Regions from separate parts of the Exiguobacterium sp. JMULE1 genome, predicted to be linked through region 1. Evidence: predicted binding sites of a transcription regulator. Region 1 holds the regulator's gene; each other region holds the start of a gene.
The links. Region 1 encodes Rex, which represses fermentation and respiration genes when NADH is low (regulators of the CRP and FNR family bind a similar motif). Its sites were predicted from a motif close to TTGTGAAATATTTCACAA; they were not measured.
Positions count from the first base shown of each region.

Region 1 (3,283 bases):
CGGAACGTGATGTCTTTTGAGACAGCTTCTTCGTAACCGATCGCCAGTTGATTCACTTGAAGAACGTCGTTTCCGCTCTGTTTTTCAATCGGGAAGGACAGGACCGTGCTACGCTCATCCCCATCTGGTCGGTCGAGCCGGTCGACTTTCTCGAGTCGCTTCCGGACACTTTGGGCACGTTTTGTCGTCGTCGCCCGAGCGATGTTGCGTTGAATGAAGTCCTGCATCTTCGCGATCTCTTCTTGTTGCTGTTCGAACTGTTTCATTTCTTGATCGTACAATGCCGCTTTTTGTTCCAAGTACTTCGTGTAGTTACCGGTGAACTTACGGCAGACATTGCGTGACAGCTCATAGACGACATTGACGACTTGGTCAAGGAAGTACCGGTCGTGCGAGACGATCAGAACGGCACCACGATAACCGCCGAGGTAACTTTCGAGCCAAGCGAGCGTATCGATATCGAGGTGGTTGGTTGGCTCATCGAGAATGAGGAGCTCTGGTGCTTGCAGGAGCATCTTCGCTAAGGCGAGACGTGTCCGTTGACCACCGGATAACGTTTGGATCCGGCGCGAATAATCGTCCGGATAAAAGCGCATGCCGTGCAGGACGGAGCGGATATTCGCTTCGAACTGATAACCACCCGCTTCTGAGAAGTCGTGTTGCGCTTGATCGTACGTCTTTAGGAGACGATCGTAAGCGATCGGGTCGTTCAAGATATGCTCCATACCCATTTCGATTTCCATCCGACGCAGTGTTCGTTCTTGTTCCTGCAAATGTTCAAAGACGGTCAGCATCTCGTTCCAGATCGTCTCGTTCGATTCAAGACCACTGTCCTGCGCGAGATAACCGATTTTGACATCCTTACCTTTCATGATGTCACCCGAGTCATGACTGAGTTCGCCAGCAATGATTTTGAGCAATGTCGATTTACCAGCACCATTTCGTCCGACGAGCGCAATCCGGTCGCGCTCTTGTACTTCCAATTTGATATTTTCTAAAATCGGCTCAACGCCGAATGATTTCGAGAGTTGGTTGACTTGTAAGAGTATCATTTCCATCCATCCTTCCACCCTTTAGTCTATCACGAACAAAAGCGCGAGGTCCTGCGGAATATATTATTTGTGACTCTATGTGAAGTGGTTTACAATCAAGGAGAGTAGAAAGCTTTTTGCAAAGATTTGGGTGCCACGATGGATGTGGCCGAAGGGGGAACTGCAGGATGAATGGACCAGACACAAAAATTCCACAAGCGACAGCAAAACGGTTGCCGCTATATTATCGCTTCATCCAAAGTTTATACAATTCAGGCAAGCTCCGCGTCTCTTCTGCTGAGTTAAGCGAGGCGGTGAAGGTTGATTCAGCAACGATTCGTCGCGATTTTTCCTACTTTGGGGCATTAGGGAAGAAGGGGTATGGATATAACGTTCAACATCTCTTAACGTTTTTCCGCAAAACCTTGAATCAAGATGAGGTGACGAATGTTGCCTTAATCGGGGTCGGTCATCTCGGAACAGCGTTTGCAAATTATAACTTTTTAAAGAATAATAGTACTCGGATAGTCGTTGCGTTTGATGCGGACGAAGAGAAGGTCGGAACAACGACGCATGACGTTCCAATCTATCATGTTTCGGACATGAAAGAACAAATCGAAGCGAATCAGGTCGATGTTGCCATCTTGACGGTTCCATCCCAGTTCGCGCAGTCAGTAGCGGATGAGTTAGTCGAGTATGGTGTGACTGGCATCCTGAACTTTACGCCCGCGCGGTTGAACGTGCCAGCGAGCGTCCGGGTCCATCACATCGATTTATCGATCGAGTTGCAGTCGTTAGTTTATTTCATGAAGCATTATTCGCAATCAGCTGAAGGAGTGAAATCATAATGGAAAACCTTATCCCGTCAACTATAGCATTCATCGGACCAGGTAGTTTAGCACTAATCGGTGTCGTCGCATTAATCATCTTCGGACCGAAGAAATTACCTGAACTTGGTCGTGCTGCGGGTCAGACATTGAAAGAGTTCAAGAGCGCAACGAACGGTATCATGGACGACGATAAAAAGGATGAACCGAAAGAGAAGTGATTGAATCATGGCGATTGATCAAGAACAAAGCGTGACGTCGCATCTGGACGAACTGCGTAAACGGATCGTCTGGTCGCTTATCATCGTCGTCGTCCTGTTCGCTGTTGCATTTCCGCTCGTCCGACCGCTCGTTCGCTTCTTGCAAGCGGACTTAAAAGAGCTCGGTATCGGTTTGAATGCCTTCAACGTCGCAGATCCTTTAATGTTGTATTTGAATCTTGCGTTCATCATCGCAATCGTGCTGGCATCGCCGTTCTGGATGTATCAACTGTGGGCATTCGTCCGCCCTGGTCTGTATGATAAGGAGCAAAAAGCGACATTGACGTATATTCCGGTCATCTTCTTTCTATTTTTGGCTGGTGTAGCCTTCTCATACTTTTGGTTGTTACCTTTCTTATTAAAAGTTTCGACTGAATTAGGGAAGGAACTCGGAATCGAACAAGTCATCGGAGTCGAGAACTACTTCAGTTTTTTAATCCGATTAACGATTCCGTTCGGTCTTCTTTTCCAATTGCCGGTCGTGACGATGTTTCTGACACGTCTTGGTCTCGTGACGCCAATTTTCATGCGAAAGAATCGGAAATATGCGTACTTTGCGCTGTTCGTCGTTGCGGCATTGATCGCACCGCCGGACGTGACGTCACACTTGATGATCTCGGTCCCATTGTTCGTTCTCTATGAGATCAGCATCTTGATTTCTGCGCGGACGTACAAAAAGGTCTTGATCCTCGAGCAACAGGCAGAGCTTGAACGACAGGCGGATTTGATGCGTGAATTGAATAAATGAATCGTGGATTCCTTCTAATGATTTTGGAAGGAATTCTTTTTTATGAAAGCGTTATTTTTATATTGATAAAGCAGTTAGCGATGCGTATACTAAAGTTAATTCATGGGGGCTTAGCTCAGCTGGGAGAGCGTTTGGCTGGCAGCCAAAAGGTCGTCGGTTCGATCCCGATAGTCTCCACCATATTCATACACTTCAAACTCTTGAGGATTCAAGAGTTTTTTTGTTTTTCTTAAAATATGGAAATGAGATATAAAGTGTCAATAAAAACAAATAATTATATAAAACAGACAGAACCGAATTGTTTATTTCCATCTATTTCATTAAACTAAATATACAGAATTTTCGTTTAACTGTTTTGTTGGTAACATCATTATGGTTTTTTAGAAAAGGGGAAAAGAAGCATGAAGAAGGAAATCG
Region 1 is NZ_SGWC01000002.1:2,816,121-2,819,403, reverse strand. It holds gene EXW93_RS14775 (ATP-binding cassette domain-containing protein) at 1-1,052, opposite strand, end outside; gene EXW93_RS14770 (redox-sensing transcriptional repressor Rex) at 1,220-1,879, shown strand; gene EXW93_RS14765 (twin-arginine translocase TatA/TatE family subunit) at 1,879-2,079, shown strand; gene tatC (twin-arginine translocase subunit TatC) at 2,087-2,866, shown strand; tRNA gene EXW93_RS14755 (tRNA-Ala) at 2,971-3,046, shown strand; gene EXW93_RS14750 (S8 family serine peptidase) at 3,268-3,283, shown strand, end outside.

Region 2 (3,283 bases), 820 kb from region 1:
ACAGTTACGCGTGACGGATCGACCATTCATCCAGTTCAAGAGTGATTCAACGTACTATCAAGAAATTTTAGAATGGTGGCAAGATCGGTTCGCAAGTCCGCCATCGCGGACTCTGGTCGTCGATCAAATCGAGACATGTAAGCAGATGGCTCTACATGGAATTGGATTTGCGATTTTACCCGAATCGACGATCCAACAATCAAATGAAGTCATGCAGCTTCCGTTAAAAACATCATCTGGAAAGGTATTAAAGCGAGATACATGGATTTTGTCTACGGAATCGATGCTTGAACTAAAACAAGTTCAAGCATTTTGGGATATCGTAAAAGAAGAAGGAGGAAGTCAGTCAGATGGAATACGCCATTGAAATGCGGCGCGCGCTTCATAAAATACCAGAACCAGGGTTCAAGGAATTTAAGACGCAAGCTTTTATATTGGAACAAATTCGTGCTTATCCACCAGATCGTGTCACGTATGACACGTTTGAAACGGGTGTTTTCGTTCGAGTGAAAGGATTGACTGGAAATCGGACGATTGGATACCGGGCAGACATTGATGGGTTACCAATCGAAGAAGCGACAGGTCTTCCATTTTGCTCGGAACATCCAGGCTTCATGCATGCCTGTGGTCACGATATGCACACGTCGATTGCGTTGGGATTGATGAAACGAATCATTGAATTGCCGGTCATGGATGATGTCGTCTTTTTATTCCAACCAGCGGAAGAAGGTCCGGGCGGGGCAGAACCGATGATTAAAAGTCCGTTGTTTGAAAAATATCGTCCAAGTGAGATGTATGGTCTTCACGTCGCACCGGAGTATCCAGTCGGTACGATTGCAAGCCGTCCCGGCGTCTTGTTCGCGAGTGCTCGAGAAGTCCATATCACGATCTATGGTCAAAGTGGTCACGCGGCATTTCCTCATTTGACGATTGATACGGTCGTTGCGCAAGCAGCCTTGATCATGCAATTGCAAACAATCGTCAGCCGATCCATCAATCCGATGAACTGTAGCGTCATCACGATCGGAAAGGTCGATGCCGGGATTCGAGAAAACGTCATCGCCGGTAGAGCTGTTCTTGACGGTACGATGCGCGCACTCAACGGGGAAGACATGGAAAAACTGGAACGACGCGTTCGTGACATCATCCGGGGAATCGAAGCTTCCTTTGGCGTCAAGATTGATCTGCAATTCGGAAATCGTTATTACGAGGTCGTCAATGACCGACACATCGTTGATAAATTTTCATCATTCGTTAAGATGAATGCGAACTATATTGAATGTGATGCAGCAATGACAGGAGAAGACTTTGGATTCATGTTGAAGGAAATTCCAGGGATGATGTTTTGGCTTGGAGTCGACAATCCGACATCTGGACTTCATCAACCAACCTTGAATCCAGATGAATCCGCTATTCCATTTGTGATTGATTTACTCGATCATTATTTCCGAGAATATGTTTAAAAAGTTTTATGAAATAATAAAGGACATTAAGCTTTCCCTTTCGAAATCAAGAATGGGAAAGCTTTTTATATATGTAAGAATAGGAGTTTTCGAACATTTTGTGAAAAAAATCACGTGCACATGTGAACAATTTGTTACATCAAACATTATAAACAGACATAAAGGGTTATGTTCTCTATGATACGGTTATAGACCATATAGAGAAGTATGTTTTAGGAAGAGGGGGCTATATACATGTTCAATGATCCCGTATTGCTCAGTCGATTGTTGACAGGGCTCACATTAGCGTTTCATATTATATTCGCGACGATTGGCGTCGGGGTACCACTCATGGTACTCGCAGCTGAATTCATCGGTCTGAAACGCAAAGATCCGGATTATATTTTATTAGCAAGACGGTGGACGCGTGGATACGTCGTTACCGTCGCAGTCGGTGTCGTGACAGGGACGGCCATCGGATTGCAATTATCACTACTTTGGCCGTCACTCATGCAAGTGGCTGGTCAAACGATCGCACTACCGCTATTTATGGAAACATTCGCATTCTTCTTTGAAGCGATTTTCCTCGGTATTTATCTGTACACGTGGGATCGGTTCAAAAACCCATGGTTACACTGGTTGATCGGGATTCCGGTCGTCATTGGTGCGACAGCATCAGCATTCTTCATTACGACGGTCAACTCCTTCATGAACTCACCAGAAGGATTTAAGATCGTCAACGGAACGCTAACGCAAATTGAACCATTGAAAGCAATGTTCAATACAGCAACACCTACAAAAGCAACACACGTCATCGTATCGGCTTATTTAACAGTCGCATTCATCTTGGCGGCAATCGCGGCGTTCCACTTACTCCGCAAAAAAACACTCTCAGCAGCGGAAACAGCGTATCACAAAAAAGCACTTCGCTTAACGGTCATGGCTGGATTGATTTTTGCCTTCTCGACGGCACTTGTCGGGGACTTCTCAGGGAAATACTTGGCGAAATACCAGCCAGAGAAACTCGCAGCTGCTGAATGGCATTTTGAAACGACAAGTGAAGCCGAGTTGATCTTCGGTGGGATACTTGATCAGCAAGAAGACGGCAGTTATGAAATCAAGGGTGCCGTCAAAATCCCATATGCACTCTCAATTCTTGCGGGTGGAGCTCCAGATACAGAAGTCATTGGTCTAAATGAGTTCGCAAAAGAAGATCAAGCACCGCTGATCGTTCACTATTTCTTCGATATCATGGTTTCGATTGGTATGTATTTGGCTGCCATCTCTGCCTTGTTCATCTTGGCATTCCGTTTGAAAAAATTAAATCCTTATAACAAATGGATTTTAAGAGGTGTCTTCATCGGTGGACCTCTGGCGATGATTTCAATTGAAGCAGGTTGGATGTATGCTGAAATTGGTCGTCAACCTTGGACACTTTACGGCATCATGCGGACAGCAGATGCGGCGACGACATCAACTGCCGTCGGTCCGATGTTGATTCTATTCAGTGCCTTGTACTTGATGCTCGGTACGATTTGTACAGTCGTATTATTACGGATGTTCAAGAAAAACCCGGTTGGAAAAGAACTTCAAGAACTTGCTGAAAACCACCACGCACGTGGGGAAGCTATGTTCGTGGATGATAACAAGTAAGGAGGGAACGATTTGGACGTTCAAACACTAGGAATTACGGTCCTTTGGACTTTCCTGTACGGATATCTCATCGTTGCCTCAATTGACTTCGGTGCTGGATTTTACGCCTTTTATTCAAAATATACGAAGCGGGATCATTTAACGAATCGATTGATTCTTCGTTATCTCTCACCAGTGTGGGAGGTAAC
Region 2 is NZ_SGWC01000002.1:1,992,471-1,995,753, reverse strand. It holds gene EXW93_RS10795 (transcriptional regulator CcpC) at 1-367, shown strand, start outside; gene EXW93_RS10790 (N-acetyldiaminopimelate deacetylase) at 351-1,463, shown strand; gene EXW93_RS10785 (cytochrome ubiquinol oxidase subunit I) at 1,698-3,095, shown strand; gene EXW93_RS10780 (cytochrome d ubiquinol oxidase subunit II) at 3,108-3,283, shown strand, end outside.
Region 2: a site for Rex is predicted at 1,562-1,579, ahead of EXW93_RS10785 (cytochrome ubiquinol oxidase subunit I). Genes of this name have one in related genera too.

Region 3 (3,283 bases), 2.7 Mb from region 1:
ACGGCACGCGTCAGACTCGAGATTTTTTGCAGCGCAATCAAGACGGCAAGCGTCTGGATCGGTGGCAACAAGGCTGCCTTTGAAATCAGGTATCCACTTGCTGCGAATAAACCGACCGCTGTCACTCCGGCGAGGACACCGAAGAAGATCGACCAGGCGATATCGCGTTTTTGATGCACCATCAACCGAAAAACTCCTAGTAGTTCCTTCATCGTGTTTCCTCCCCTCTCTGGACGCTGCGCATCCGAGCATATTCCGAATCACGTCCAAGCAGTTCATCGTGAGTGCCACGATCGACGATTCGTCCGCCATCGAGGACGACGATTTGATCTGAGCGCTCGATCGTATGCAGGCGGTGTGCGACAGTAATGACTGTCGCTGCTTGTCCAAGCTGTTCGATCGCTTGTTGAAGCAATCGCTCCGTTTTGACGTCGAGTCCTGTCGTCGGTTCATCAAAGACGATGACGTTCGGTCGTTTCAAGAACGCTCGTGCCAACGCAACGCGCTGTTTCTCGCCACCTGATAGACCACGTCCACCTTCTCCGATCACCGTGTCAATCCCTTCAGGTAACGTCGCAATCAACTCCTCGAGTCCTGCCGCCTGCGCCGCCTCAAAAATCTCTTCCGGCGTCGCTTGACGGAGTTCACCGATCGCAATGTTTTCTGCCAGCGTTCCGGCATACAGATACGGATGCTGCGAGATGTAGCTCAACTGACGGAACCAGCTCGCTTCCTCCACCTGACTGCGATTAATCCCGTCGAGCAGAATCCGTCCTTCTTTTGGATCCGCGAGTCCGGCAATCAACTGTAAGACAGTCGACTTACCGGCACCACTGCGACCAATCAACGCCACCTTTTGATACGGTTCAATCGCAAGTGTCACGTCTTGTAAGGCAAAACGTCCTTCTTGATACGTAAAATCAACTTCATCCAAAACGATTCGTGGTGGACGGTTCATCGCAAGTTCTGATTGACCAAAGGCAACAGGACGATCGTCTGCCGTTAGTTCGGTTGCAATCTGTTTCGCTGCCGCGACACTACCGCGTCCTGTATGGAAGGCAGCACCCATCTCTTTTAAGGCAAGATAGTACTCTGGTGCTAATACGAGCATCAGGAATGCCGGGATGAAGGTGATGCTTTGGAACAGAATCAAGCGTAGACTGACTTCAAGTGCGATCATTCCCATGCTGAGCATCGAGATGAACTCAAGCATCAACGACGACAAGAAGGCGAGCTTCAAGACCGTTAACGTCGCATCCCGGAAATCAAGACTACTTTTTTCGATGACGTCACGTTGTCGTTTCGCACGACCAAATAACTTCAAGGTCGTCAGTCCTTGCAACGTATCAAGGAACGTTCCCGAGAATGCCGTCATCTTCTCGAGTTGAGCATCCGCCCGCTTTTGCGTCATGATGCCGATGATGATGTAGAACAACGGAATGAACGGTGCCGTGATCATCATGACGAGACCAGTGATCCAGTCATAGCTGAATGCCGCGATCAAGACCATCAAGGGAACGATCGTCGTCTGGACGACTTTCGGCAAGTATTGACTATAATAGCTGTCCATCTCGTCTACAGCGTCGAGCAAAACACTGACCTTCTGTCCCGCTTGCCCTTGTAGCATCATCTCGACCGAACGACCTGTGTATTTCGCGACGAGTGCTTCCCGAAGCGCCTGCTTCATGTGTGCCGATAACGTCGTACCGAGACGACCGTTCCAATACGTCACGGCGACCCGGAGCAACAGCATCCCGAGGACGACGAGTAGTAACGGAATGACGGCTTCAAACGGTTGTTCCTTCAGGAAAATCCGATCGACCGTCAACACGATACCATACGATTGACCGACGACCGCAACCCCCATCAGGAAAGCTGCCATGATGAATTGAATGAGAATACTACGTGGAATCTGAACGATTCCTTTTAATGGATTCATATACAAACGTCCTTTCACAAAGTGTGAACGACTTTTAGTGAATATTTTCACATATCGTACATTTAGTATACCGAATCCGGAACGGGGATGCCATGCAGATGCTGTCGAAAAGGTGTGACGGTTTTGTGAGAGCATATGACTCGACAATTCTTTCGAATAAAACTATTATGGATATATATTATCCACGTTTAACGAAAGGAGATTTCTCATGCAAATGAAAACCGGGGTCGAGCAATCCGTCTATGCGATGTTGCTTTTGACCTTCCTTCCGGATCGCGCTGTGTTGCCCGGTGAATTCATCAGCCAGCAACTCGGTGCCTCGCCGACTTATTTTCAAAAGCTCTTACGAAAACTCGTCCAGGCGGATCTATTGTATTCCGTACCCGGTGTCAAAGGTGGCTTTCGCTTACGACGTCCGGCAGAGGAAATTCAAATCTTTGACGTCTATCAAGCGATCGAGGGCAAACAAACGTTGTATGCGTCAAGCGGTGTCTTCGAGGATTTGATGGGAATTCAAGAACAGGAAATCGGTCTACTCTCGAATCTGATGACAGAGGCGGAAGAGGCGTGGCAATCGACGTTGAAGCGCGAATCGATCGGCTCGATCCGTCAAGCGATTGATGCCTCCTGTCCACCGGAGCATTTAGAACGATTGCATGCGTTAATCACAGACCGGATGATGACACTTTAATGTACAGAAAGAGGTTTTTACTATGGTATTGAATCGTTATTTCGACTTATTCGACGCGTCACGCACAGACGCACAAGCTTTCGAGGATCTCGTTTCCTTATTCACGACAGACATCACGTTCGTCCTGAACGGACAACCAAAGCACGGCATCGACGCCTGGAAACAGTTCGTCCGTCATGTGTTTACGGCGAATCAAGACATTAAGCACATGTACGCAGGCTGGGAAGAAACAACACCAGGAACATATGAAACACGCTGGGCAGTTTGCGGAAAACGGGCAGACGGTAGTGTCTTCACGCAAGACGGAAAAGATATCGCACGTCTCGATGACAACGGACGGATCGCTTATCTGGAGAACGTTCCAGATGATCCGACGATGTTCCGTTCATAAGATGGATTTTAAATAACGAAAACCTGTGTTCCGCGCAAGCAGAACACAGGTTTTTTGGTATTTAGCGCTTCATTACGAGTCGTTTCAACAAATAGCCTGTGATGACAAGTAATGATGCAATGGCGAAATAGACCATGTAGACCAACAAGTCTGGCGCAAATCGTGACACGATGTACGTCAATCCGACGACAGCCGTATAGAACAATAGAAATAGACTGATGTGCTTCAACTTCGACACTCCCCTTTGAATCCTTCCCTCTTC
Region 3 is NZ_SGWC01000002.1:93,979-97,261, reverse strand. It holds gene cydC (thiol reductant ABC exporter subunit CydC) at 1-212, opposite strand, end outside; gene cydD (thiol reductant ABC exporter subunit CydD) at 209-1,939, opposite strand; gene EXW93_RS00795 (Rrf2 family transcriptional regulator) at 2,148-2,630, shown strand; gene EXW93_RS00790 (nuclear transport factor 2 family protein) at 2,653-3,021, shown strand; gene EXW93_RS00785 (hypothetical protein) at 3,083-3,250, opposite strand.
Region 3: a site for Rex is predicted at 1,975-1,992, ahead of cydD (thiol reductant ABC exporter subunit CydD). Genes of this name have one in related genera too.